DNA from 2 places in the Clostridium sp. JN-1 genome. Region 2 is predicted to be linked to the other one. Evidence: a T-box and tRNA genes for the amino acid it is inferred to sense, from the RefSeq annotation. Region 2 holds a T-box; the other holds one or more tRNA genes.
The links. A T-box is a leader RNA that pairs with one kind of tRNA and senses whether it is charged. The one in region 2 lies ahead of argS (arginine--tRNA ligase), so its partner is inferred to be a tRNA-Arg.

Region 1: it has a tRNA-Arg gene. The T-box ahead of argS (arginine--tRNA ligase) is inferred to sense a tRNA for this amino acid. The anticodon was not compared.

Annotation. Positions count from the first base shown of each region.
Region 1 covers NZ_CP033465.1:24,392-39,585, forward strand. Annotated here, with positions in the region: gene serS (serine--tRNA ligase) at 1-769, shown strand, start outside; tRNA gene EBB51_RS00105 (tRNA-Ser) at 836-926, shown strand; tRNA gene EBB51_RS00110 (tRNA-Ser) at 953-1,043, shown strand; tRNA gene EBB51_RS00115 (tRNA-Arg) at 1,180-1,256, opposite strand; gene EBB51_RS00120 (phosphatidylserine decarboxylase) at 1,321-2,208, opposite strand; gene EBB51_RS00125 (TetR/AcrR family transcriptional regulator) at 2,426-2,992, shown strand; tRNA gene EBB51_RS00130 (tRNA-Arg) at 3,062-3,138, shown strand; gene EBB51_RS00135 (hypothetical protein) at 3,261-3,827, opposite strand; gene EBB51_RS00140 (protein kinase family protein) at 3,925-4,638, opposite strand; gene EBB51_RS00145 (hypothetical protein) at 4,664-4,876, opposite strand; gene EBB51_RS00150 (cell wall-binding repeat-containing protein) at 5,171-6,160, shown strand; partial or broken gene EBB51_RS00155 (ribonuclease H family protein) at 6,220-6,978, shown strand; gene EBB51_RS00160 (nucleoside deaminase) at 7,039-7,476, shown strand; gene EBB51_RS00165 (phosphomannomutase/phosphoglucomutase) at 7,689-9,191, shown strand; gene EBB51_RS00170 (sugar-binding transcriptional regulator) at 9,253-10,206, opposite strand; tRNA gene EBB51_RS00175 (tRNA-Ser) at 10,386-10,477, shown strand; tRNA gene EBB51_RS00180 (tRNA-Ser) at 10,644-10,733, shown strand; RNA gene ffs (signal recognition particle sRNA large type) at 10,745-11,010, shown strand; gene dnaX (DNA polymerase III subunit gamma/tau) at 11,137-12,762, shown strand; gene EBB51_RS00195 (YbaB/EbfC family nucleoid-associated protein) at 12,874-13,215, shown strand; gene recR (recombination mediator RecR) at 13,276-13,872, shown strand; gene EBB51_RS00205 (DUF2508 family protein) at 13,936-14,214, shown strand; gene EBB51_RS00210 (pro-sigmaK processing inhibitor BofA family protein) at 14,316-14,576, shown strand; gene EBB51_RS00215 (NUDIX domain-containing protein) at 14,881-15,194, shown strand, end outside.
Region 2 covers NZ_CP033465.1:1,584,782-1,600,112, reverse strand. Annotated here, with positions in the region: gene EBB51_RS07560 (CoA-transferase) at 240-1,052, shown strand; gene EBB51_RS07555 (CoA-transferase) at 1,077-2,042, shown strand; gene EBB51_RS07550 (enoyl-CoA hydratase-related protein) at 2,057-2,842, shown strand; gene EBB51_RS07545 (3-hydroxyacyl-CoA dehydrogenase) at 2,928-3,695, shown strand; gene EBB51_RS07540 (thiolase domain-containing protein) at 3,714-4,877, shown strand; gene EBB51_RS07535 (OB-fold domain-containing protein) at 4,881-5,105, shown strand; gene EBB51_RS07530 (enoyl-CoA hydratase-related protein) at 5,281-6,066, shown strand; gene EBB51_RS07525 (acyl-CoA dehydrogenase) at 6,192-7,328, shown strand; gene EBB51_RS07520 (electron transfer flavoprotein subunit beta/FixA family protein) at 7,342-8,130, shown strand; gene EBB51_RS07515 (electron transfer flavoprotein subunit alpha/FixB family protein) at 8,144-9,145, shown strand; gene EBB51_RS07510 (thioredoxin domain-containing protein) at 9,317-11,344, shown strand; T-box leader at 11,407-11,620, shown strand; gene argS (arginine--tRNA ligase) at 11,685-13,376, shown strand; gene EBB51_RS07500 (CBS domain-containing protein) at 13,465-13,842, shown strand; gene feoB (ferrous iron transport protein B) at 13,935-15,331, opposite strand, start outside.

The DNA.
Region 1 (15,194 bases), 1.2 Mb from region 2:
GGGAGCAAAGCTTGAAAGAGCTGTTATAACTTATTATTTGGATTTGCATACAGAAAAGCATGGTTATGAAGAATTATTCCCTCCATACATGGTAAATAGGACTAGTATGATAGGAACAGGCCAGCTCCCAAAGTTTGAAGAGGATGCATTTAACGTTTCAAATAATGACTTTTTCTTAATACCTACAGCAGAAGTACCTGTAACTAATTTCTATAGAAATGAAGTACTAGATGGTAATAAGTTACCAATAAAACATGTTGCTTATAGTGCATGCTTTAGATCAGAAGCAGGTTCAGCTGGTAGAGATACAAGAGGTCTTGTAAGACAGCATCAATTTAATAAAGTTGAAATGGTTAAGTTTACTAAACCAGAACAATCTTATGATGAACTTGAAAAGTTAACCCACGATGCAGAAGAAGCACTGCAAATTTTAGGATTACCTTATAGAGTAGTTAGAATATGCAGAGGAGATTTAGGATTTACAGCAGCTTTAAAATATGACATTGAAGTTTGGATGCCAAGTTATAATAGATATGTTGAGATTTCAAGCTGTAGTAATTTTGAAGATTTCCAAGCAAGACGTGCTAATATAAAATACAAAGATAACCCAAAAGATAAGCCAAAATATGTTCATACTTTAAATGGTTCAGGTTTAGCTGTAGGAAGAACAGTTGCTGCACTACTTGAAAACTATCAACAAGCAGACGGCAGCGTAGTAATACCTAAGGCATTAAGACCTTATATGGGTGGAAAAGAAGTAATAAAATAAAATAAGATAAAAAAGGCTGTTGACATGTGCTCTAAGTATGTTATAATAGTACATGTCAGCAAACGTGGAAAGATGGTCGAGTTGGTTTAAGGCACCGGTCTTGAAAACCGGCGTGCGGGTAACCGCACCAAGGGTTCGAATCCCTTTCTTTCCGCCACATATATTTATTAAAAAGTAAGGCATGGAGAAATACTCAAGTGGCTGAAGAGGCGCCCCTGCTAAGGGCGTAGGTCGGGTAACCGGCGCGAGGGTTCAAATCCCTCTTTCTCCGCCAGAAGACACCTAGTTAAAAGGTGTTTTTTATTTTTAATGTTTATTAGTCAGTTCATCCTATTGCTGGATGAAGTGGCTTTTTTAATATAAATTTAGAAAAATAAAAACTGCTGAAACTTAATAGTTTCAACAGTTTGTGGTGCGTCAGAGAGGATTCGAACCCCCGGCACGCTGGTTCGTAGCCAACTGCTCTATCCAACTGAGCTACTAACGCAAGTTAACATTATTATATTAACATAATGCTAATAAAAAATCAAATTACTTTTAATTTATAATCTTTACAATTTCTTGCCTATGTGTTCGCCCATTATAATTTTAGTTTCATAACCTTTTTTAGATTGATTTAATATATCATCATCTATACTTACTGTACCTTGTTTTAAAAATAAGATAGCAGTAGAACCTCCAAATTTAAAGTATCCTTTTTCATCACCTTTTTGAACTGTTTTACCAGGTGTATAAGTTTGAATTATTGATCCAACACAAGTAGCTCCTACTTCGATATACAGTATGTCATCAAAGTTTTGTGAATGAAATAAAGCATATTCACGTTTATTTTTACAAAATAGCTCTGGTATCTTTTTTAGAGCTGCTGGATTTACGGAGTAATAATCTCCACTAATTTTTTTAGTTTGATCACAGATTCCGCTGTCTATAAAATGAAACCTATGGTAATCAGTTGGACATAACCTTAATATCAAACAAGTTCCATTTGAAAATTTAGAAGCTATTTTATCATCTAGTATGAGATCTTGCAGTCTATATGTAAATCCTTTTACTTGAACAATTTTATCCATATCTATGTTTTGATATGCTGTAAGACGTCCATCACCAGGTGACATCAAAGTATCTTTGTTTGTATCTATAGGTCTTGCATTTGAATTTAATTTTCGTGTAAAAAAGTCATTAAATGATTTAAAGTCTTTTATTGAAGCTTTAGATTCAGTTATGTTTATATTAAATGTTTTAATAAAATCATCAATTTTTTTCTTACTAATATGACTGTCACAATAAATGCCATATAATTTTGAAAATATCTTTTTCTTAATAAACATCTCTAAAAACTTCATTCCAATAGGAGAAGAATAAGTCCAATTTAAGTATGTATCTCCTGCAACTTGTTCTATTTCATATTGTTTAGTTTTTCTATTATAGTACTTTATCATATTATTAACCTTTCTATATTAACAAAATTTCCAACTTAAATTATTCACTACTAAATATAAAATGTCAACTTATATTTTGATTTTAAGTGGTTAGCATTATAAATAAAAAATAATAGTTATTAGACTATTGAGTTATTAGAATAAGATAGTATAATGTAATTGAGAAACTGTACTGACTGGTCAATAAATATTGATAAGTGATCGGAGTGAGGTTAAAATGAATAAAACCAAAAAAGCTATATATGAATCAGCTATGAAAGTTTTTTCTAATTGTGGATATAGTGGTGCTACAATGGATATGATAGCATCTGAGGCAGGAGTAGCAAAGGGAACTTTGTATTATTATTTTAAAGGTAAACAAGAAATTTTTAAATATATAATAGATGAAGGAATGAAGATAATAAAAGAAGAGATAGAAGCTATGGCAAAAGAAAAGAAAGATCCTCTATCTAAGCTTAAAGTACTATGTGAAGTTCAATTAGATTTAGTTCATGATAAAAGGGATTTTATTAAAGTTGTATTAAGCCAATTTTGGGGAGAAGAGACCAGACAAATTCAACTGAGAGACGTAGTAAAGATGTATATTACTTATATACAATCTTACATAAAGGATGCTATGGCTGATAAGAAAGTAAAAAATGGAGATTCTCTTGCAATGGCTTATAGTTTATTTGGAACTATGTATGCAGCAGCAACCTATGAACTATTCAATAATAATGAAGAAAATCCAGAAGAGTTTAAAAAGGATCTAACAGATCATTTATTAAATGGTATTCAGGTGTAGTATGGTAAATTTGGGGATTGACTTTTTAAATGATTTATAATAAAATACTAAGGTAGTACAAAAGAATATGCACTCGTAGCTCAGCAGGATAGAGCAGCGGTTTCCTAAACCGCGTGCCGGAGGTTCGAATCCCCTCGGGTGCACCAATTAGAAAGTCAGTAATCCCGATTGATTACCGACTTTAGTTTTTTTTTAATATATAGAAAAGTTTAATTTAGAACAGCTGTGCAGTAATATTTTTAATTACAATATTCTATCTTCTATATTTCTAAAATTTATTAAATATATCTTGTATAAATTTCTCAAAATTTTCTCTCTGAGTATGATTATTATCTTGATATATTTCTTTTGAAGTTACTATACTATTTAATTCATATCCATCTAATGAGTTCATTTTTTGAAATTCATTATTTTCATACAAATATCTTAAAGTTTTACCTATTTTTAAAAGGCTTTCATAATACATGCTATTAGAAAATCCTCTAATCATCGAACTATCCCTATATTTCATCGGAAAAAATAAGGATTTAGCCAGCCATCCCTCATCTGCTATTCCCTTTCTTGTAGTGTTTGTCAATACAAAATTTAGATATTCTGTAAATTCTGTAAATGTTCCCGTACGGGTCTTTATTCCAACAATAGGATACCATAATCCTTTGATTTTTCCACTATTAGTTCCTGATGATCTAAAGTATGATAAAGTTACTTTTTCTATTCCATAAATATATTTAATACTTACATCTATCAATCCAATCATCCTAAAAGGTTCGACAGAGTATAAATTAGCTCTGAAACTTTCAGGGTATATTTTTAATATTTTTATTGAATTTGGCATAATAAATATCTCCTCAATTTAATCCTGCGCTTATCATATGGCAAGACCATATGATATTTAGAACTAAAATTCCTAATCATATGGTCTATTTCAAATATCAATTTGCATTTTTAATTTTTTCAAGCTGTTTCTTTATTTCTTCAATGCTTTTATAATTTTCTTCGATATTCATTAACTTTTTTAAAAAAATTTCTTCTTCTGAATTTAAATCAAGTTCTTCATACCAAGGTTTGTCTTCTGTATCAGTTACTTTATATGACGAATAATATAGATGGATTAAAAAATCACCTATAAACCAATAATCTATATCTTTTACATATCTTTTATTATCGATGATTCTAGCTAGTCCAAAATCAATCAAAGCTATATCTTTGTTTTCTTTCAATATTACATTAGGAAGCCTAATATCACGGTGTACTATACCATTATTATGCAGTACCTCCACTAATTCTAAAAGCTGCTGCCCAATTTTGTAAATCTCGCCTTTAGTAAATTCATATTTATCTATGACTAATAAATCTTCAAATACTTTTCCTTCAATATATTCTAATATATAACCTTCTCTATCTTCATCTTTGAATTTTGATATGAATTTGGGAAAGCTTGGATTATCCAAAGCTTTTAATATCTTTTCCTCATAAAACAATTTTTTTCTAGTATCATCAAGCATATCTTTTTTTAATTGTTTTATCACACATTTTTCATGTTTGTCATTCACTGCTAAATATACAATTCCATATCTGCCTTCACCTATTATTTTTATAATGGAATATCCATTTACCTTTTCTCCAGTTTTATAATATCTATCCACATTACTAATTTCATGGCTGCTCATTTCAAACAATATTATCGACTATATGATTCACTATATGGTCTGCTATATGATCTACTATATGATTCACTGTATGATCTGCTTCTTGAACTACTTCTAGATCTACTTCTAGATCTGCTTCTAGATCTGCTTCTTGAACTACTTCTAGATCTGCTTCTTGAATTACTCCTTGATGCACTGCTAACTTTGTAATAATTATGGCCATGACATGATTCATTAACATAATAACTCATACATAACACCTCTTTTGTATTTTTAAAAATATTATAATTTGTTTTATAGTTATATAATATGTATTACATAAGTATTATGTTACTTATTTAGAAATAAGTTTAAGCATTTATATCATATCAAAAGTAAAAATAACTTATAAAGGATGTGTATAAAATAAGACTTTAAGGAACAAAACATCATTGTATAAAATATTCTTTAGTATGATATAATTACCATACAGGTAATTTCATTACTTACAGTATAATTATTTAAAGATTATATTTAGGAGGAAAATGCATTGTGTAAAAGGACATCAATTTTTATTTGTACGTTATTTATAGCATTTGGAATTTTAACAGGACCTCATGTTATGGCTGATTCTTCTATAAAAACTAAGAGAATATGGGGAAGTGATAGGTACATTACCTGTTCTGAAGTGGTAAAAACAGGATGGGAAAGTTCGGATTATGCAGTAATAGTGAATGGAGAAAATTTTCCAGATGCCTTAAGTGCTTCAAGTTTAGCAAAAAAATTTAATGCACCTATTTTATTAACTCAATCAAATACAATTGACCAAAATGCTTTAGCTCAATTGCAAAGACTTAAAGTAAAAAATGTATTCATAGTTGGAGGGGACTTTGTAGTAAGTAAAAACATTGAAGAACATATTAGAAGCTTAGGGGTAAATATTACAAGATGCAGCGGACTTGATAGAAATGAAACTTCAGCTGCAGTTGCAGAACAAATTGGAACTAATAATGGAATTATAGCAGCTGTAGATAGTGATTTTACAGATGCACTTTCTGCAGCACCGATCGCAGGAAAGTTGAATATGCCTATTATATTGGTGCCTAAAGACAAAATGCCTGATTCAGTTAAGAACTTTATTTCGAATAAGTATATTCCTAAAACTTATGTATTAGGTGACAAAAATATAATTAGTGATAAAGTAGCAAATGAATTTCCAAATGTACAGAGAATAACAGGCAGGGATAGTTATGAAAGAAATATAAATATTATAAATACATTTTCAGATAAATTAGATTTTAGCAGTGCATTTTTAGTTTATTCAGGTGGATTTGCAGATGCTTTAAGTGTGTCAGCTCTAGCAGCTTTGAAGGGAAATCCAGTAATTTTAGTAGGAGATCAGCTTGCAAGTGTAACACAGAATTTTATGAAATCAAAACATTTTACGAATCTAACTATATTAGGTGGTAAGAATTTAATAACTGATACAATTTTAAATGAACTAACTGGTACAAATCAAGATAATAATTATAACACATAATTTAATAAAGAAATAGTTTTTAATTAAAGAACTGACAATCCAGTGTGAGGAGAATGATTATGGGCAAAAAAGTTTATGCTATAAAAGAAGGATTTGACTTTGAAAATAATGAAAAAATAGAAAATAAGATAGTTAGTACGTGGAATGAATGCTTAAAGTATGTAAAGGGAGTAAAGGGTGCTAAGTATAAGAGTTTCTTAAAAGTTGAAGATGCAAATAAGTATTTAAATGAAGGCAGTAAGATGCTGAAAAAGGGAGTAGATGATTATCCTAAAGACTGTCTGCACATTTATGTTGATGGAAGTTACAATATAAGTACAGAAAAATACTCTTATGGTATGGCAGCCGTTAGAGATAATGTAGTTGAATACATTGAAAGTGATGTATCAAAAGATAATTCTAAAAAAAGTATAAGACAAATAGCAGGTGAACTTAAAGCCGCAGTTAGAGCTGTGGAGTATGCCTTGGAAAATAAAGAAAAAAGGGTAGTTATCTTCCATGATTATGAAGGGGTTAGTCATCATGCTACAGGCTTTTGGGAGAGAAGGGGAGAATCTTCAATTGAGTATTATAAAAAGATGAATGAACTTATGAACTCGGGAATTGAAGTTATTTTTGTCAAAGTAGACAGTCATACTGGCGATATATTTAATGAACTTGTTGATGAAAAGTGTAAGGAAAAGGTTTTCTTAAAGTCAGATAAGGTTGTAGAAAAGTGGCTTACTAAGAATACTTTAAGAGTTATAAGTGAAGATATTAAAAATGAAATTTTAAAAATTGCACCAAATTCAAGTGAAAATATAGTTGTAATTGGATCTGAAGTAATTAAAAACATATAGAATCAGGTGGAGTTTTCTTACTAGGCAGGTGTTAAATTTATGGAGGATTTTATGATGAAGGCAATAGATGAAGCAAAAAAGTCAATGGAGCTTTATGAAGTTCCTGTAGGAGCAGTAATAGTCAAAAATGGAGTTATAATAGCTAGGGCACATAATTTAAAGGAAAAATTGAAAGACCCTACAGCTCATGCAGAAATCCTTGCTATAAAAAAAGCATCAGCATTTCTTAATAATTGGAGACTTATGGATTGCAGTATGTATGTGACATTGGAACCATGTCCAATGTGTGCAGGAGCTATACTTCAATCCAGAATAAGCAAATTATATATAGGAACATTTGATCCAGTATGCGGAGCTTGTGGATCTGTTATAAATGTAATTCAAAATAATAATTTAAATCGATGGACTGACATAAAGTGGTGTTATGATGACAGATGCAGTGATATTTTAAAAGACTTTTTTAAGAACAGGAGATAGATACCTCAAAATGCAAGGGTTTTTAAATGTAAAAGTTGTTGACTTATTATACAAAAGGCAATATAATTTTTTTAAACAAAGATTAACATATTGAACAAATGTAAAAATGCACGTTAAACATCGCTGTATATAAAATAGTGATGGAATAAAATTATATTGTTTTTAATAAAACATTGAATATTTAAGTTATACAATCAATTGAGGTGATAAAAATGCTAAATCAATTAAAAGTCTTGCAAAATGGCACTGATATAAGAGGAATTGCAATTGATCATGAAGATAAGAAAGCCAACTTAACTTTTGAATCGGTAAAGTCTATAAGCTGTGGATTTGTAAAATGGCTGGGAGAAAAGATGAATGTAAATTCTAGTGAATTAAAGATAGCTGTTGGTATGGATTCAAGGTTATCAGGACCAAAAATAAAAGATTCTGTTATTCAGGAATTGATTAATTTAGGATGCAGTGTTTATGACTGCAAAATGTGTACAACCCCAGCAATGTTTATGACTACAATTTTAAAAGGCTGTGAATGTGATGGAGCCATAATGATAACTGCAAGTCATTTACCTTACTATTATAATGGAATGAAGTTCTTTACTAAGGAAGGTGGATGCGAGAAAGAAGATATAACAAATATCATATCTAAATCTTCAGTTCAGAAGTACGGTAAACTTCAAAATAAAGGGAAAGTATATAAAATAGACTTTATTTCTGAGTATTCAAATTTACTAGTTAATATGATTCGAAAAGGTGTTTCTTCAAGTCAAAATTATGACAAACCTATGTCAGGTTTTAAAATTGTAGTTGATGCTGGAAATGGTGCAGGGGGTTTCTTTGCACATAAAGTTTTAGAAGTACTTGGAGCAGATATAACTCAAAGTCAATTTATTGAACCTGATGGAAGGTTTCCAAATCACATTCCTAACCCAGAATCTGAAGAAGCTATGGAATCTATAAAAAATGCAGTATTAAAAAGTAATGCTGATCTTGGAATAATATTTGATGCAGATGTAGATAGAGCAGCTATTGTAGATTCAAGCGGCACGGAGATAAATAAAAATACACTTATAGCTTTAATTTCATCTATAATTTTGGAAGAACATCCAGGTACAACGGTAGTTACTGATTCTGTAACCTCAATTGGATTGAGTGAATTTATTTCTGAACTTGGAGGAATACATCATAGGTTTAAAAGAGGCTATAAAAATGTTATAAATGAAGCAAAACGACTTAATGATGAAGGTAAGGAGTGTTACTTAGCAATTGAAACATCGGGACATGCAGCACTAAAACAAAATTACTTTTTAGATGATGGAGCATATTTAGTATCAAAAATACTTATAAAAATGGCAAAGTTAAATTTTGAGGGCAAGAACATACATAGCCTAATAGAAAAGCTAAAAGTTCCTGTTGAAAGTTCAGAGCACAGAATAAATATTAAAAGTGATAGCTTTCAAAAAGTTGGTAAGTCTGTTCTGCAGGAGTTAAAAGGTTATGCTCAAGAGATGGAAGGCTGGAGCATAGTACCTAATAACTATGAAGGAATTAGAGTAAATTGTGACAAATCAAGTGGTAATGGTTGGTTCTTATTAAGAATGTCATTACATGAACCTGTTTTAGTATTTAATGTTGAATCAGATTCAAATGGCGGAACAAAGATTGCTGCAGATAATTTAAAGCCGCTTTTATGTAAATATAAAGAGCTTGATATATAATTTAAAAAGATGTCTCAAAATAATTTATAGCTAATCTATAAGTTATCTTGAGACATTTTTTTTAATACTTTTCATAAATGATTTTCGCATTACTATAGTTAGTTATTAAGACGTTAATTAAATTTCCATTTAATGCTCCGACAATGGCTTCTATTTTCCCTTTCCCATTAGCTATACCAATTACCGTGTTTATTTTCTTTATATTGTCTAAGTTAACTCCTATAATATGATTATTTGGTTTAAATTCTCTGAAGTTACCGTTGATATCATAAAATTGTAAGCATATATCACCAACAGCTCCTTCTTTTTTGAATATTTTTAAATCATTTAATGAAAAATAACCACTGCTCATCATCGTAGAGTTTTCCATTGCAGGTGATCCAATGCCTACAATTGCAATATCAACATGTTTTCCACTCTCGATTATATCTTTTATGCTTTCTTCTTGTAAAAAGTCATTTCTAATAAGGGTATTAGATACAACTGCAGGTGCGTGTAATAACTTAAAGCTTCCCCCAAATGCTCTTGCCAAATCTACTACTATTTGATTAGGGTGAATTTCAATTTGAGTTTGACCAATACCGCCTATAAGAGGAATGAATGTTAATTTTAATTTGGGGTTTGGATTAATATATCTTGCAATATTTCTCATGGTTGTCCCCATAGAAACTCCAATTTTGTTGTCCAACTTTATTATTCTTTCCAAGTAATCAGCACAAGACTTTGCAATATGCTTCTTTTCAATATTATCATCAGCATCATCATCAACTATAATAACTTCCCTAAGACCAAACTTCTTTTCAATATTTCTTTCTAGAACTCCATAGGTGTTCCCTATAGGGCTTACTATTTCAATTTTTACAATTCCAGACCTTCGACCTTCATCTAATAGTCTAGATACAGTAGGTCTTGAAACGCATAATATATTACTGATTTCGTTTTGAGTAAGTGAATCTTCGTAGTATAACTTACAGCATTTTATCATTAAATTTGTTTCTCCAACAATTTTTTTCATAATAAACATTTCCCCTATCTATATTAGTTTTTATAAAAGTCCTAATTTTGCAATTAAGCATGTTGATTATATCATCTCTTTAATTTATGTTCAATTTAATATTGCTTTTTTAACTGAATAAGTATATAATTAACGTTGCAATTTATAATTATGTATATGCTTTAATTTGTTTGGATTTTGGAGAGATGTCCGAGTGGTCGAAGGTGATTGACTCGAAATCAATTGTACAATTAACATTGTACCGGGAGTTCGAATCCCCCTCTCTCCGCCATGTTTTAGGCAATTTATGTACAAGTTAATTTATAATTCAATTATTTTAAAAAAAGAGTTGAATTATATGAAAATTAATAGTATAATAAGGTTTGTCTTGATTACTGAGACAGTATTATACAAAAAAAGTTAATATATTTAGTAATTTAAATTCATGAGTAAACTGTGGAGAGATGTCCGAGTGGTTGAAGGAGCACGCCTGGAAAGCGTGTGTAGGGGAAACTCTACCAGGGGTTCGAATCCCCTTCTCTCCGCCATTTAAAATTTGTCGTGCTAGATGGGGAGTTAGCGGTGCCCTGTAACCTGCAATCCGCTATAGCAGGATTGAATTCCTCGCATAGATTACAAACTGTGAGGTCTGGCCCATAAAAGTGGTGTTGAGAATTGGGTCCCACGCAATAAAAACTCATGAAACCCGTCAGATCCGGAAGGAAGCAGCGGTAAATGATAATTTTTGTGTGCCGTGGATAAACCTAATTTGAGTTAACTATATGGGTAACGCTTATAGTTTGTAAATCGAAGTGAGGTGCACGACTTTATAAATTTAGATACAATGATACCTAGTTCTAGGTATCTTTTTTGTTATATATTAACTTTTATAAATTCATAGGATATAATATAAGAGATAAACTATCTTAATTGAAAAGAGAAGGTGATTTTTTGGCTTATACAGCTTTATATAGAGAGTGGAGGCCTAAAAATTTTGATGAAGTAGTAGGTCAAGAACATATAACTAGAACTCTAAAAAACCAAGTAAAGGATAATAGAATAGCACATGCATATCTTTTTTCAGGTACAAGGGGTACTGGTAAAACTTCTACGGCAAAGATATTAGCTAAAGCTGTAAATTGCACTAATACTAAAGACGGAGAGCCTTGTAATGAGTGTGAAATGTGTAAAAAAATAAATGCAGGTATTTCAATGGATGTTATAGAAATGGATGCAGCTTCTAAAAGAAGACTAGAGGATATAAAGGATGTAATAGAAAATGTAAAGTATCCTCCGCAAGATGGAAAATATAAGGTATATATAATGGATGAGGTACATATGTTAACTCAAGAAGCCGTAAATGCCTTCTTAAAGACTTTGGAGGAACCACCTTCAAATGTTTTATTTATACTTGCAACTACCGATCCACAAAAGCTTCCAGTTACAATTTTATCAAGATGCCAGAGATTTGATTTTAGAAGAATAAAAAATGAAGATATATTTAAAAGGCTTAGAAAAATTACTGATGAAAAAGGCATATTTGCTGATGATAAGAGTTTAAATACGATAGCAAGAATGTGCGATGGAGCTATGAGAGATGCTATTAGTATATTAGATGAAGCTATATCAATGGGCGGTGGAAAAGTTGAGTATGAAAATATAATAAACATGCTTGGACTTGTTACAAATGAAAATTTAATAAATCTCATGGATAATATAATAGAAAAAGATATAGAAAAGTCAATGAAGGTAGTAGATGATATAGTATTAAGTGGTAAAGACATATATGGATTTATAAGAGAGGCTATAACGCACCTTAGAAACTTATTAATGGTTAAGGTTTCACAAAATCCTGAAGAAATGCTGGATATGTCTGAAGAAAATATAAATCTTATAAAAGAACAGGCACCTAAGATAAGAGTTGAAGAAATAATGAGGGACATAAGGATTCTTCAGGAAGCAGAAGAACAATCAAAGTGGACTAAACAAAGCAGAATATTTTTGGAACTTGCAGTTATCAAAATGTGTAGAATAGAATATGATAGTTCAAAGGAAGTAATACTTGCAAGGTTAAACAGACTTGAAGGTTTAATAAAAAATGGAGAAATAAAGGTAGAAAGTAAAGGTGCTGAAAAAGAAAAGGTAAAAAAACCAGAGGTAAAGATAAGTAAAAACAAAAGTGAAAAACAGCAGCAAGACACAAATAATATAGAAGAAAATTTACATTCAAAATTAACTTTAAATGATGTAAAAAAGAGCTGGAAGGATATACTTGAAACTTTTAAAAGCAGAAGGCATATGGTATTATTTGCAGCACTTACTACAGGTGAAGTAGTTAACTGTAAAAATGGCATCATAACTATAAGATACGATAAAAATTATTCATTTAATAAAAAGAGATTGGAGAGATCAGAAAATAAAAAGGCAGTTGAAGATATTTTTTCAGAAATGTTGAAAGAAAGAGTTTCTATTAGGTATGAAGTAGAAGTTGATTCAATTGAAAACACAGAAAAGTCTCAAGAAGAAATGCTTAAGAATACATTTGGTGACAATATGGTTGAAATTATTGATGAATAAAAGTTTTTAATATACTTGTATAATCTATAAGCACGAAAAAAATTATGATATAATTAAGTTTGAATTGATCAAAAGTTTACTAGATTAAGTATTATTGAGGAGGAATAAATTATGGCAAAGGGTGGATTTCCTAATTTCGGCGGAGGAAATATGAACAATTTAATGAAACAAGCACAAAAGTTTCAAAAGCAAATGCAAGAAATGCAGGATGATCTTCAAGATAAAGAATTTACAGCAGAAGTTGGAGGCGGAGCAGTAGCTGCAACTGCAAATGGTAAAAAGAGAATAGTTGACATAAAAATAAAAGAAGAAGTAGTGGATCCCGATGATGTTGAAATGCTTCAAGATTTAATCTTAAGTGCTTGCAATGAAGCGCTTAAAAAGGCAGAAAGTGAAACTGAATCAGAAATGAAGAAATTAACAGGCGGACTTAATATTCCAGGAATGTTTTAGAATATTAAAAAATAACCCTACCTTCTTCAAGAGGTGGGGTTTTAATTGAGGTGAAATAAATTGGATTTTTATCCTGTAGTTATAGAAAAGCTTATAGAAGAGTTTGCAAAACTTCCTGGTATAGGGTATAAGACAGCACAAAGACTCACGCTTTATGTATTGAATCTTCCTCAAGAAGAAGTTAGAGAGTTTGCAGATGCACTTATTAAAGCAAGAGGCACTATAAAATATTGTTCTGTTTGTGGAAATTTTACTGATACTGATCCATGTGCTGTATGCTCTAATCCAAATAGGGACAAAAGTATGATATGTGTTGTGGAGCAGCCTAAGGATATTATAGCAATGGAAAAGGTAAGAGAGTTTAATGGTGTGTATCACGTACTTCACGGCAACATATCACCTATGGCAGGCAGGGGACCTGATGATATAAGACTAAAAGAACTTATAAGAAGGATAAATGGTGAAATAAAGGAAGTTATAGTAGCAACTAACCCAAATGTAGAAGGAGAAGCTACAGCTATGTATATATCAAAGATTTTAAAACCTTTAGGTGTAAAAGTTACAAGGATAGCCCATGGAATACCTGTTGGTGGAGATTTGGAGTATGCAGATGAAGTAACTTTGGCCAAGGCACTTGAAGGACGAACAGAAATATAAAGTGTATAAACTTACTACTTTATGTCAATTATCTTAAATATTAAGTAAAGTAGGAGGTTTTTTATGGATAAAGGTGTAATAGCTCAATATATAATTAAAAAGTCTAAGTCTCAAAAAGATAAAAGAGAAATGCATCTAATAGAGGATATAGAAGAAGCACGAGAAGAACTTAAAAATTTAAGACAATACTTTGATACGGTTAAGGATCCTAGATTAGTAGATTATGCTATATACATGGAGGAAGCAGCTAAGGCAAAGTATGACTACTTACTGAATAAGGCGAAGAAAAATAAATTAAGAACTACTAACAGCAGTGTGGTTAGAAAATTAAATGTTGGTTAAAAGATGGAGGTCACTCTATCTTTTTATTTTTGTTAATAATTTTATGGTAGAATAATATATATTAATAATAAATAAATGACTATATTATAGGGAGGAGTATTATGGGAGTAGAATATATGGGGTATTTTTTAATTGCTGTCGTTGGACTTTATATATTAGTTAAAGTATTTGCGTGGCCTTTAAAGATACTTTTTAAGCTAATCATAAATGGTGTACTTGGTACTATACTTCTTGTTTTAGTAAACCTTGTGGGTCATTATTTTAATTTTTATATAGGAATTAATGCGGCAACAGCACTTATTGCTGGATTTTTCGGTATACCAGGTGTTATATTTTTAATTGTATTCAAATTGTTTTTATAGTATTTTAAGTAAGTTATTAACAGAATGTGTATAAATTCTGTTGATATGTGAATAACTTTTATAAAACTGAGGATAATAAATAAATTACTTATAAATTTTGCTGCTGTGAATTTTATTACATAGATATTATTTTAAGTTTATAATATAATTAATCTATAAGTTAAATACTGTAATATGGTGCATTTGATAACTTTGCTAGCATAAGTTTATTAAAGTAAATTTTGTGCTTACAATTAAGAGTATTTGCAGTATACTGATGTATTTTAAGGGGGTGAAACTACTCGAGTTATTTGAGTAGTAAATTATGAAATTTAATTATTGTCCAATTTGCGGAAATAAGCTGGAGATTAAATATAGTTGGGATGAAGGTGGAGTTCCATATTGTCCCATAGACAATATTATGTATTTTAATACCCCAAAACCTTGTATTATGGTAGCAATATTAAATGAAGATAAGATACTGTTACTTAAACAAAGCTACATATTTAAAAATTCAAAAGTACTGTTATCTGGATATGTTACGAGTGGAGAAACGATAGAACAGACTGTTCATAGAGAAGTATTTGAGGAAGCTGGAATAAAGATAAAAGACTTGGAGTACCTTGGCAGTGAATATTT
Region 2 (15,331 bases):
GAATATAGAGAATAAATGAAATATTGAAAAGTTAGAATAAGCATATCTAAAGAAGGAAAAATTAAAATGTACTTTAAATTATCATTAATTAAAAGAGTTACAAATTATTATTTCTGTAAAATGCAATGTGTATATCTAAGTCAATAATGAAGAAAAGCATAAATGAATATTAGGGTATACTCTTGCTTTAATAAATAATATGCAGTCAAATATATTTAAATTTAGAAAGGGGTTAAAAAATGGAAGGAAATAAGGAGCTCCTAAAAAAGAACACACCTATGGAATTTGCCTGTTGTAAAGCAGCTGAATTTTGTGAAGGTGGAACAAATATTTTTGTTGGAGTTGGATTGAGTCTGCTGCCTGCCCAATTGGCTCAAAGAACATTTGCACCAGATATTGCTATTGTTTATGAAGGCGGTTCAATTGGTTCAACTCCAGTAGGTCGAGTACCTTGGGGTGTGGATGATACTGTCATTCAATCTAATGCTGAATGTCAGACAGATTTAGTTACAACCTTAGGATGTCTAGCTCAATCAGGAAGGGTTGATGTAACGTATCTTGGAGCAGCACAATGTGATAAATATGCAAACTTAAATACTACAATAAGAGGAAACGATTACACAAGTCCTAAAGTAAGAATATCAGGAAGCGGCGGCGGACATGATTTGGCAGTTGGTTCAAAAAAAGTTGTGGTTATTATGAATCATGCTGCAGATAGAATAGTTGATAAACTAGATTATAGAACGAGTCCTGGATTTTGTGAAGGTGGGCGTTCTAGATGGGATGTTTGGAATCTTTCAGGAGGCGGACCTGCAGCCATTATTACTGATTTAGCAGTTTTGAAACCTAATCCTGTTACTTATGAATTGGAGATTGCTGAGATTTATCCATTTACAACTATTGAAGAAGTTAAGGAAAAGACTGGTTTTGACATCAAGGCAGCTAAGGATTTTAAGATTACAGGTATTCCTACTGATGAACAGATTAAAATTATCAGAGAACAACTTGATACATCTGGAGATTTTACAGGCTGGAAAAAGTTATTTAAATAGGTCTTGAAAGGAGGTTACTAAGTTATGAAAAGTAAAATAATTTCTTTAAGTGATGCTGTACAAAAATATGTAAAAGATCGATCAATGGTTGCATCCGGTGGTTTTCCAATGTCTAGGCAGAGCACAATATTTTGTAAGGAAATTCTAAGACAGAAGAAGGCAGGAAAAATTGCTGTCAATGATCTGTTTTGGGTAGAACCTGGTATAGGTTTTGGTGGAGATATGCTTATAGCCGAAGGAGTAATTGACTCAGTTATATCTACCTTTACCGGTCATGAGAGACCAGGTCTTAGTAAAGTTACTAGAGATTCCTTGGAAAAAGGCATTCCAAGAAAAATTAAATGGGAAGATGAAACTAATTTAAGTTTAAATTTAAAGATTATGGCAGGAGCATTAAATATACCATTTATTCCTTCTAACTCCTGTGTCTGGGGCGATCTTAGAAAACCAGGACTATGGGATCAAAAATTGCCGTATCAAAAGGATATTATTATGGAGGATCCTTATGGTTCAGGAAAGAAGGTTGCTTTACTTCAAGCAGTTAATCCTGACGTGACAGTAGTTCATGTAAACTTTGCCGATGAAAAAGGTAACGGAATTATTCTAGGATCAGTTTATTATGACTATTGGATGGGACGATGCGGGAAAAATATTATTTTAATAGCTGACCATATTGTAGATACTGCAATGTGCCGCCAGTATCCTAATCTTGTAACAATACCTGGAGCAGGAGTCGATGCAGTTGTACCTTGGTATATGGGGGCTTGGCCTACAAATTCCCCAGGAATATATGGTGAGGACATTGAACATATGACTTCCTTTATTAAAACTTGCCGTGACAAGGCAGCTCTTCGCGAGTACCTTGATAAGTATGTATATTCTTGGAATACTCATGAGGAGTATTTAAAACTTATAGATAATAAGGAAAAGCTTGAGAATAATCCAGCTAATGTATTGGCTGAACCATTTAAGCAGTGGATTAAATATTAAGGAGGAGTTTTGTAATGATAGAAGAAAAATCTGTCCTATTGGAGAAAGAAAATGGTATTGCAACTGTTACCATGAATAGACCTAGGGTACTTAATACGCTGCATCCAAATTTGATTACTGAGCTAGTTGATACTTTAAATGAAGTTGAAAATGATGCTTCAATTAGAGTAGTAATATTAACAGGTGCAGGAAGAGCATTTTGTGCAGGCGGTGATTTGCCTTATATTAATGAACTTAAGACTGCTGTTGATGGACGTAAATACATCAGGCATGCTTCACAAATAGTAAGCACTATAACAAAAATGAGCAAACCTGTAATAGGTATGGTTAATGGTGTAGCTGCAGGAGCAGGATTTAACATAGCCTTAGCTTGTGACATTGTTCTTTGTGCTAAATCAGCTAGGTTTGCACAGAGTTTTAGCAAGGTTGGTCTTGTTCCAGACTGCGGTGGAACATATTTTCTGACCAAGGCAGTAGGGCTGCATAAGGCAAAGGAATTAATGTTTACAGCAGATTTAATAAACTCAGATACAGCACTGCAACTTGGAATAGTCAATCAAGTAATTGATGATGCTGAACTAAAAGAGGCAGCCGTTAAATTTGCAGAAAGACTGGCAAATTCAGCATCAATTGCTCTAGCTTTAACAAAGAGAATATTAAATTTAAAGGAAAGTCAAGAACTTGAATATTCATTAGAATTAGAGGCAGGAATGCAGTGCGTCTGCTTGCAGACAGAGGACAATAAGGAAGGTGTAAAGGCATTTAAAGAGAAGAGAAAGCCTGTATTTAAAGGAAAGTAGTTTGTGTAAAATCAGCAGCTTGATTCTAGCAATGTCACAGCTGCTGGTTTCAAAACATTAATATTTTGTTTAGGGAGGGATGAATATGATTATCCAAAACAAAACTGCCATTGTATCTGGTGGGGCTTCTGGATTAGGAGAGGCTACAACTAGAAGACTTTTAAGCCTTGGAGCGAAAGTAGTAGTTCTGGATACTAACAGTGATAAAGGAAATGATTTAGTTGAAGAATTAGGAGCTAACTTGGCATTTTACAAAACAGATATTACCAGAACTGAGGAAATTCAAGCTGCTATTGATTTTGCTGTCTATAAATTTGGTAGATTAGATATTGTAGTAAACTGCGCAGGTATTGCACGCGGTATGAAAACAGCAAGTAAGAAAGCACCCCATGATATTGATCTCTTTAAGCTAACTATTAATGTTAACTTAGTTGGAACTTTTGATGTTTGCCGTCTTGCAGCATTTAAAATGATCAGTAACGAGCCTTGTGAGACAGGTGAACGTGGAGTTATTATAAATACTGCTTCAGCAGCAGCCTTTGAAGGCCAGATAGGGCAAGTTGCATATGCTGCAAGTAAGGCAGGTATTGCCGGAACAACAATTTGTATGGCACGTGACCTTTCAACAGAAGGTATACGTGTTTGTACAATAGCTCCAGGACTATTTGACACACCAATGATGTCTAATTTGCCTGATTCTGTAAAAGTTGAGCTTGCGAAAAATGTTCCATTCCCATCAAGATTGGGAAATCCAAAAGAATATGCAATGTTGGCTCAGCATGTTATTGAAAATCCAATGTTGAATGGAGAAACCATTAGGTTAGATGGAGCTTTACGCATGACTCCAAGATAATAATAGGAGGTGATATAAGTGAGAAATGTATCTGTAATAGGTATAGGTGAAACTAAGATGGGTAAACATCCTGATAGATCACTGAGGAGTCTCATCGAAGAAGCAGGTTCAAAAGCTATTACTGATGCGGGAATAGAAAAAAAAATGATCCAATCTGTCTTTGTAGGAAACTTTAACAGTTCCTTTTTGGCTTATCAGAGTCATATAGGTCCTATGGTTACAGAGGTTTTAGGACTTAAAAATATTCCTGCATTAAGGACAGAAGGAGCATGTGCTTCGGGAAGTTTAGCTTTTCGCCAGGGCTATATGGCTATTGCTTCTGGTTTGTATGATATTGTTTTAGTAGGTGGTGTAGAAAAAATGACTCATCAGCCTACTGAAGTCGTAACCACAGGCATTGCAAGTGCTTCCGATTATGAAAAGGAAGCAAGTCTTGGAATAACGTTTCCTTCCATATTTGCTATGATTGCTAATCGTTATTTCTATGAGTATAGAAATGTTCGAGAAGAGATGGCTCTTTGTGCTGTAAGCAACCACAATAATGCATTGTTAAATCCAGATGCACAAATGCAAAAAGCTATTACTGTGGATCAGGTTAAGAACGGATTTCCTGTTGCTTCACCACTTACAGTTTTTGACTGTTCACTAGTTACTGATGGTGCAGCCTTTGTTGTTCTAGCTGCAACTGACATTGCAAAATCAATTAGTAAGAAGAGAATCATTGAAGTTGCTGGCTTAGGCCATGCAGGTGACACTCTTACCGCAGCAACAAAGAAGAGTCTTACTAGTTTTGCAGCTACACAGATGGCTGCACAGCAGGCATATAAAATGGCAGGTCTTACTCCTAATGATATTGACATGGCTGAAGTTCATGATTGTTTTACAATAACTCAGATTATTAATATTGAAGACCTTGGCTTCTTCTCAAAGGGTAAAGGCGGCGATGCCGTAGCCGAAGGCAAGACAACACTCCACGGCAGCATACCAATTAATACTAGCGGCGGTTTGAAGTCTAAGGGTCACCCTATCGGTGGTACTGGTATCAGCCAAATTTATGAGATTGTTACCCAATTGCGCGGAGATGCAGGAGCAAGACAAGTTAAAAAAGCGGATATTGGTATGACTCATAATATTGGCGGTACAGCAGCAACTTGTACAGTAAATATCTTTAGGGGGTTGTAAAGTATGACGAATAAAGCGAAAATATACACTTATACTGTGATTAACTCTGCTTCAGCTGATTTTGTTGATAAAGTTCCATATGTTGTTGCTATTTTAGAAGATGCAGCTGGTACTAGATTTCCTTCTTATGTAGAAGGATACAAAGAGGGAATGGATGTATCTATTGGTATGGATGTTGAGTTCTTAAAGGAAGATAAGCTGGAAAATAAAATTTATAAGTTTATTTAGTATTTGGAGATAGTTATTGATAATCTTAACATTTCTGTATAATTGAAGCACTTTCCCTATAAAGAGTAAATCTCTTTATAGGGAAATAGGTTTTCAAATGAGCGTCATATGGTTTGATTCTAAAAAGGTTAAACTTATTTAGTTAGTTGTGTGTTTATGCTTGGAGGTGATTGTATTGACACAGTATGAAAATGTTACCTTTGAAGATAAAAATGGTATAGGAATTATTACAATAAATAGACCTAAGGAATTAAATGCATTGAATTATGCAGCAGTAAAAGAACTGGGTCAGCTTTTAGAATACCTGTCTGAAGATAAGGCTGTAAAGGTAATAATAATAACTGGGGGCACAAATAAGGCATTTGCTGCAGGGGGAGATATCATTGAAATGCAGAACATGACTACATTACAGGCACGTAACTGGGGCAAAATGGGGCAGTCTGTATTCAGTAAATTGGAGAACATGTCTCAACCGGTTATAGCTGCAATAAATGGTTTTGCATTAGGAGGCGGCTGTGAGCTGGCAATGGCATGTGATATTCGAATTGCTTCGGAAAAAGCAAAGTTTGGTCAGCCAGAAGTTACACTTGGTGTAATTCCAGGTTTTGGTGGTACCCAGCGCCTACCTCGACTAATAGGTAAGGGAAGAGCAAAAAAATTGTTGTTTACTGGTGAAATGATTGATGCAGCAGAAGCTTTTAGAATTGGGCTTGTTGATAAGGTTACTGCCGCAAGTAATTTAATGAATGAGGCAGTAACTATGGCGGAGCAAATCATGTCACGTTCCACACTGGCAGTATCATTATGCAAGACAGCTGTCAATAGGGGACTTGATTTAGATCTTGAATCTGGTCTTGCTTACGAGGCTGAAGTATTTGGATCATGCTTTTCAACAGCCGATCAGAAGGAAGGTATGAATGCATTTGCTGAGAAGCGCAAACCCAACTTTACTGGCGAGTAAAAAATTATTTAACAATTAACTTACACACAAGTTTTATATATTTATTATTGAACGTTTGACTTGTGATAGTGACCAAAACCCCAAAAATCATAGATTTTAATAATATTATTTATTGGAGGTAAGAAATGGACTTTGAATTAACATCAAAACATGAAATGTTCAGAACATTGTTTCGTGAATTTGCGGAAAAAGAAGTTAGTCCGCTGGCTAGTGAGTTAGACGAAAGTGGAGAATTTCCTTTAGATACTGTAAAAAAGATGGAAAAGTTAGGCTTCATGGGAATACCATTTCCTAAAGAATATGGCGGAGCGGGAGCTGATAACATAACATATATCCTAGCAATTGAGGAAATTGCTAAAGCTTGTGCAACTACATCAATTATCTTAGCTGTACATATGTTATCAAGCTTTGGTATATATTTATTTGGCAATAGTGAGCAAAAGAAGAAGTATTTAATTCCCATGGCTCAAGGCAAATCTCTTGGCGCTTTCGCCCTTACTGAACCAAATGCTGGAACTGATGCTTCCAACCAGCAGACAACAGCGGTATTAGAGGGAGATGAATATGTATTAAACGGCACAAAAATATTTATAACAAATGGTGGCTATGCTGATACATATATTGTCACTGCCATGACTGACCAAAGCAAAGGCTTGAAAGGTATTAGTGCATTTATTGTTGAGAAAGGGACACCTGGATTTTCTTTTGGTAAAAAGGAAAATAAAATGGGCATTAGGGCTTCCAGTACTACTGAATTGATTTTTCAAGAATGCCGAATTCCAAAGGAAAATCTTTTAAAAAAAGAGGGTGACGGATTTAAAATAGCCATGAAATGTTTAGACGGAGGGCGTATAAGTATTGCCGCTGAAGCATTAGGGCTAGCTCAAGCTGCTTTAGATGAGGCGGTTAGATATGCAAATGAGCGCCAGCAGTTTAATAAACCAATTGCCAGTTTCCAAGCTATTCAGTGGATGATAGCTGATATGGCTACTAGAGTAGAGTGTGCCAGAATGTTAGTTTATCATGCCGCTTGGCTGAAGGATAACAATAAACCTTATGGCAAAGAATCAGCGATGGCTAAACTCTATGCTTCTGAAACAGCTAGTTTCTGTGCTAACAAAGCAGTTCAAATTCACGGCGGTTATGGATACATGAAGGAATATAAGGTCGAGCGATTGCTAAGAGATTCTAGGATAACAGAGATATACGAAGGTACCTCAGAGGCACAGCGTATGGTTATCGCTAGAGCAGCATTGAAGTAGGGGAGGAATGGCAATGAAAATAATCGTATGTATGAAACAAGTACCTAACACTAACGAAGTTAAAATTAACCCTAAAACTGGTACTCTCATTAGGGAAGGTATTCCAAGTATCATAAATCCTGATGATAAAAGTGCTCTTGAAGAAGCTATTAGAATTAAGGAACAGAAAGGCGGTACTGTTACCGTTTTGACTATGGGTCCTCCCCAAGCCGATTTTGCACTGCGCGAAGCCCTAGCCATGGGTGCAGATGAAGCTATACTGCTTTCGGATAGGATATTTGCTGGTGCAGATACCTGGGCTACATCACTGGCTTTGGCTAAGGCAATTCAAAAAATTGAAAATTTTGATCTTATATTTACTGGCCGCCAGGCCATTGATGGTGACACAGCTCAGGTCGGACCTGAAATAGCTGAACACTTAAATTTGCCTCAGGTTACCTATGTGAAGAAAGTCATATCTATTGATGATGATAAAGTAACTGTAGAAAGGGTCATGGAAGATGGGCATGAAGTAATTGAGTGTAAACTTCCTGCAGTTTTGACAGCTGTTAAAGAACTTAATGACCCGCGTTTTCCTACAGCTTGCGGCATTGTGGATGCTTTTGATGTTGATAAGATTGCTGTTTGGAATGGTGAATTCATAGGAGCTAATACTGAAGAAATGGGACTTAAGGGCTCTCCAACCAAGGTAAAAAGAACATTCACTCCGCCGATTAAAGGTGCAAGCAAGATATTGGGTGGTACCCCTAAAGAAGCTGTATCTTCTTTAATACAAGAACTCTGTGAGAAACATATATTATAAAGGAGGCAAGGACATGGCAGTTATTGTTGATAATAAGGGTGTATTGGTCTTTGCTGAGCAAAGAGAAGGTAAATTAATGAATATAGCCTTTGAACTTCTCGGCGAGGGTAAAAAGTTGGCTAATTCTTTAGGTGTAGAGCTTGGGGCTGTCTTAATTGGTGACAATGTTGCAGATAAAGCTAAGGAACTTATAGCCTATGGAGCAGATGTGGTTTATTTGGTAGAGGATTCTGCTCTAAAGAACTATCGAACTGAAACTTACACAGCTGTAATTGAAAATTTGGTTAAAACATATAAACCTGAAATTATACTCATTGGTGCCACTAATATTGGTAGGGACTTGGGACCTCGTGTAGCTGCTAGGATACACACCGGTTTGACTGCTGACTGTACTCAACTTAATATTGATCCTGAGACCAGACTTCTTATGCAAACTCGTCCTGCTTTTGGCGGCAATATAATGGCTACTATTATCTGTCCAAATAATCGCCCTCAAATGTCTACTGTTCGACCTGGGGTAATGAGGAAAGCTGATCCAAATAACAATCGTACTGGTAAAGTGGTTAAGGTTAAGTATGACACCACCACTCAAGTTCGTACAATTGTTAAAGAAGTTTTTCATGAAGCAAGTCATGCAGTAGACCTTGAAGAAGCTAAAGTTATTGTTGCAGGCGGCCGCGGTGTTGGCAGCACTGAAGGTTTTGAGCTTCTAAAGCAGCTAGCAGATAAACTAGGAGGAACACTTGGAGCTTCCCGCGGTGCTGTGGATGCAGGATGGATTTCTAGCAGCCATCAGGTTGGTCAAACAGGTAAGACTGTTCATCCAAAGATTTATATTGCCTGCGGTATTTCCGGAGCTATCCAGCATGTGGCTGGAATGCAAAGCTCTACCTGTATAATTGCAATCAATAAAAACCCTGGTGCTCCTATTTTCAAGGCAGCCGACTATGGTATTGTAGGAGACATTTATCAGATTGTTCCAATGATGATTGAAGCATTGAAAACTAATAAATAATAAAAAACTTTGTAGTTAATTACAAAGAGCGTGTAATTTTTTACTTACAAAGGTGGTGCTGCAAAACTAAGTAATTGGTTTTGCAGCACCATTTTTTTCATCTTTGAACATATATAAATAGAATTAAGGGTATTATATATATGTATATAAATTTTAAGAGAAGGTGAAATTATGAAGCTAACAAGCACACCAAATAGATTGATAAATGAAAAATCTCCTTATCTTTTGCAGCATGCTTATAATCCAGTAGATTGGTATCCATGGGGAGAAGAAGCTTTTAAGAAAGCAAAAGAAGAAGATAAACCTATATTTTTATCTATAGGTTACAGCACTTGCCACTGGTGTCATGTGATGGAAAAAGAGTCATTTGAAAGTGAAGAAGTGGCAGAGATTTTAAATGAAAGTTTTGTGTCAATTAAGGTGGATAGGGAAGAAAGACCTGATATAGATAGTATATATATGGCAGTGTGTCAAGGACTTACGGGAGGCGGTGGATGGCCTCTTACAATTATAATGACACCTGATCAAACCCCTTTTTTTGCAGCAACTTATATACCTAAAGATAATAGGAGGGGAATTCAAGGTCTTATAAGTACACTTGAAAATGTAAAAATAGGATGGAAAAGAAATAGAGAAAATTTGTTAAAGATGAGCCATAGTATAGTTAATATACTTAATGACAGAGGAGAAGGAAGGCAAGAAAAATTATCATATGATTTCATAAAAAACACATTTTCACATTTTAAATACAGTTTTGATAAATCATATGGGGGCTTTGTGACTTCACCTAAATTTCCAGCTCCACATAATTTAATGTTTCTTTTAATGTATTGGTACGCAGCTAAAGATGAAGATGCACTTAAAATGGTTGAAAAAACGCTGGATTCCATGTATAGAGGCGGTATATATGATCATGTAGGTTATGGGTTTAGTCGTTACTCAACTGATCGGAAATGGCTTGTACCTCATTTTGAAAAAATGTTATATGACAATGCACTGCTGTCAATAGTATATCTTGAAATGTACCAGATAGTTAAAGACGAAAAGTATGCCAAAATAGCTAATGAAATTTTTACATATATCTTAAGAGACATGACTTCTAAGGAAGGCGGATTTTATTCCGCTGAAGATGCAGATTCAGAAGGTGAAGAAGGCAAATTTTATATTTGGAGCAAGGATGAAGTAGAAAGAATACTAGGCAGTAAAAATAGTGAAAAATTTTGTGAGTTTTTTAATATAACTTCACATGGTAATTTTGAAGGTAAAAACATACTTAATTTAATTGACAATCCTCTATTTAAGCAAAAAGATGAGTTTATAGAATCGTGTTTAAATAAATTATTTGAATATAGAGAAAAAAGAGTTTGCCCATATAAAGATGACAAAATTTTAACATCGTGGAATGGACTTATGATTACAGCTATGGCAATTGGTGGAAGAGTACTCAAAAATGATAAATATGTTGATGCTGCAAAAAAAGCAGTAGATTTTATATTTGGCAACTTAACTAGGGATGATGGGCGTCTTTTAGCAAGGTATAGAGATGGTGATGCTGCACTTTTAGGATACGTAGATGATTATGCGTTTTTAATATGGGGATTAATTGAATTATATGAGACAACTTATGATGAATATTATTTAAAAAAGGCACTTGATATCAATAAGGATATGTTTAAATACTTTTGGGATAGTAAAAAAGGAGGTTTTTTTGTCTGCGGCAGTGACGGCGAAAGTCTCATTACAAGGCCAAAGGAAATATATGATGGTGCAATTCCATCAGGTAATTCAGCAGCAGCATTTAATTTGCTTAGGCTTTCACGTATGACATCAAATCCCGAATTTGAAGACAGAGCAGTTGAAATATTAAACGCTTTTTCAAATCAGTTCAAAGACTTTGGCATTGGACATTCTTTTTCTATGATTGCATTGTTATTTGAAATGACACCTACTAAGGAAATAATTATAGCATCTGGAGATGATTATAACTCTCAGCAAATGATTAATAGTATAAATAGAGAATTTAGACCATTTGTTGTTTCATTAGTACGTAATAAAAATAACAGTTTAGATGAGATAATTTCATCTGCTGAAAATTATACTGCAGTAGGAGGAAAATCAACAGCTTATGTTTGTGAAAATTTTGCATGTCAAAGTCCAGTCACGAATATTAGTGATTTTGAAAATTTAATTGGCAAATAATACGATTTATGTATTGACAAAAAAACGATAATAATAATATAATTTTATATAGCTTAATATATTAGTTTTCAATGAATAGGAGAGTACTCTTTATTATTCTTAAAAGAGAGCAGTAGATGGTGAAAGGCTGCAGGAATGTAAAGGGGAAAAGAGTCTAGGAGATTGCTTTAAAAAGTTCAATTTTGAACCGAAAGATAGTACGTTGATCGCGTTAAGATCATGAGTGGACTTAATTTTAGTCAATTAGAGTGGTACCGCGAATATCTCGTCTCTTTATTAAAAAGAGGCGAGTTTTTATGTAATTTGCAAATATATACAAATAAATATATGGAGGTTTTTTATGAATTATAAAAAGTTAATAGCAGAAAGAATAAAGGAGCATGTTGATTTAAATCTAAATGACATTGAAAAGTTAATTGAAATACCGCCAAAGTCAGATATGGGAGACTATGCATTCCCATGTTTTCAATTGGCAAAAGTTTTGAGAAAAGCTCCTAATATGATAGCCTTAGAACTTCAAGAAAAAATAAATAAAGATGGTTTTGAAAAAGTTACAACTGCTGGGCCATATTTAAACTTTTTTGCAGATAAGGCTGTATTCAATAAAAATACAATAGAAAAGATACTTAATGAAAAAGATAACTATGGTTCGTCAAAAATCGGTGAAGGCAAAAATATATGTGTTGAGTATTCATCACCTAACATAGCAAAGCCTTTCCACGTAGGACATTTGTTTAGTACTTCAATAGGTAATTCACTATACAAGATACTATCTTTTGAAGGCTACAGTTGTGTTAGAATAAATCATCTTGGTGATTGGGGGACTCAATTTGGTAAGCTCATATCAGCTTATAAAAGATGGTGTGATAAAGAAGCGCTGCAAAAAGAACCAATAAAAGAGCTGCTTAGGATATATGTAAAGTTTCATGAAGAGGCAGAAAAAGATCCAGCACTAGAAGATGAAGGAAGAATGTATTTTAAAAAGCTAGAAGATGGATGTAAGGAAGAAACTGAACTTTGGCAGGAATTTAAAAATTTGAGCCTTAAAGAATTTAAAAAGTTATATAAATTATTAAATGTAGAATTTGATTCATATGCTGGTGAAAGTTTTTACAGTGATAAAATGGATGCAATAATAGATGATATAGATAAAAAGGGATTACTTGTTGAAAGTAATGGTGCAAAAGTTGTAATGCTTGATGAGTACAATATGCCTCCATGCATAATAAAAAAATCAGATGGAGCAACAATATATGCTACTAGAGATTTAGCAGCTGCTACTTATAGAAAAAATACTTATGATTTTTACAAGAGCATATATGTTGTTGGAATGGATCAATCTCTGCATTTCAGGCAAGTATTTACGACTTTAAAACTAATGGGAAATAAATGGGCTGATGATTGTATACATGTTGGATTTGGGCTTGTTAGATTTGCAGATAAAAAGCTCTCAACAAGAAAAGGTGATGTCATATTCCTTGATGATTTATTAAATGAATCTACAGAAAAAACTTTAGAAATAATAAATGAAAAAAATCCAAATTTAGAAAACAAAGAAGAAGTAGCTAAGAAGATTGGAATAGGAGCTGTTATATTTACATATTTGAAAAATAATAGGGAAAAAGACATTGTATTTAATTGGAAGGATATGTTAAGCTTTGACGGTGAGACTGGTCCATATGTTCAATATAGTTATGCAAGAGGAAAGAGTATTTTAAGAAAAGTAGGCGGCGCAAAAGCAGATGCTGATTACGGTAAGTTGAATTCAAAAGAAGAGTTTGAACTCGTAAAGACTCTAGAAGGATTTAATAAGTCCATAATGAATGCTATAAATAAATTAGAACCTTATATAGTAACAAGATATGTGATAGAAGCAGCTAAGGCTTTTAATAAATTTTATAATTCACACAGTATAATAAATGAAGAAGATGAAGGACTGAAAGCTGCAAGGGTTAAGCTAGTTAAAAGTACATGTCAAGTTTTGAAAAATGGACTTGGTTTACTTGGAATAGAAGTTGTAGAAAAAATGTAAGATAACTATTTATATGAAAATCTGCGCAGATGACAATATTTAGACTTTTTTTATAATTTGTTATATAATTGTATGGGGGTGTTACTTTATGATTTCAGATATAATGCTTTGCGATGTAATAAAACTTAAACCTGAGGAAGATTTAAAAAAAGCTCTGTCCATTATGGACAGTAATAAAATAAATGGTGCTCCTGTAGTTGGTGAAAATGATAAATTAGTTGGTATGCTTGTTAAAGCAGATATATATAGGTTTTTAATGGAAGATGGTCATTATGATACTTGTCCTGTTGACTGGGTTATGACTAAGAATGTTATAACTGCTTCTAAGTCTGAAACAATAGATTCAGTTGCTCAGAAGTTGATAGATAATGAGATAGTTGCAATTCCTGTAGTTGATGGTGATTTAGTTGTAGGATTAGCTTCTATTGAAGAAGTGTTGAAACATTATGTAAGTAAAAACATTTAATGTAAATTATTTTAGAGTAATAATTGCATCAAGTACTTTTATTAATTTAGAACATAAAATTATAAAAAGTAAGCTTGCTAAAAATAACAAGCTTACTTTTTATAATTTTCACAATGATTAGAACAGCACTCACAATTGCATTTACCAGATGCCTGCTTTTTTAGGTTTTTATAAAGTATATAAACTGCTAGTGCTGCTAAAATAATAGTAATAGATATCTCTAACATATATATCACACCTTTGTAATTAAATATTTTGATTAAATTAAAAACTATAAATGATACAATCCAAGCTAGACAAGATTGATATACTATAGAGGCTAATGCCATATTCTTTCCATATTCTTTTTTCATTGTGGCAATTGCAGAAATACAAGGAGGATAAAGCAGAACAAATACCAAGAAGGAGTATGCTGAAGCTGGTGTAAAATGACTTAATAATGATGCTTTTAAACTTCCTGCATAGAGTACTCCCATAGTACCAATTACTACTTCCTTTGCCATAAGTCCTGTAAGTAATGAAACTGAATTTTGCCATGAACCAAATCCTAAAGGTACAAATATAACATTTATAGCTCTTCCTATATAGGATAAAATACTATTATTTATGTCAGTCATTCCGCCAAAGTTAAAGTTGGATAAAAACCATACTATTATTGATATTGAAAATATTATAGTTCCTGCTTTCTTTAAGAATCCTTTGCCTTTATCCCAAGTATGTAAAATTAAGTTTTTGAATTCTGGCATTTTATATTCTGGAAGTTCTATAATAAATGGTTCTTCATCCTTTTTAAATATAGTATTTTTAAATAATATACCTATTATAAATGACATAATAATTCCTAATAAATACAATGAAAATATGATAGTAGTTGCATTGCTGTGAAAAAATATTGATGTAAACATAGCATATACAGGTAATTTTGCATTACATGACATAAGCGGTACAAGTAAAGCTGTAAGTTTCCTATCTTTTTCACTTTCTAGAGTCTTAGCAGACATTATTGCAGGTACAGAGCAGCCAAAACCTATTATAAGTGGAATAAATGCCTTACCAGATAAACCTAACTTTCTCATTAGTTTATCCATTATAAATGCTGTTCTTGCCATATAGCCGCTGTCCTCAAGAAATGATATACCTAGGAATAACGACATAATTACTGGTAAAAATACTATAACTGAACCTACGCCTCCTACGATACCATTTATTAGTAAGGATTTAAACCATGGACTTGAAGTTGATAAGAACTTTTGGAGCAGTGGAATCAAGTCAAAATCTATTAAGTTACGAAGCAAATCAGACAATGGCTGTCCTACCCAACTAAATGTAAATTTAAATATAATAAATAGTATTCCAAAAAATATTGGATAGGCTAAAAATTTATTTAAAACTATTTTATCTATTTTTTCACTTTTAAAGGCTGCTTTCTCTGAGTCTACACTAACTGCTTTTGATAAAACTGTATTAATATATGAATAAGTTTCTTTTT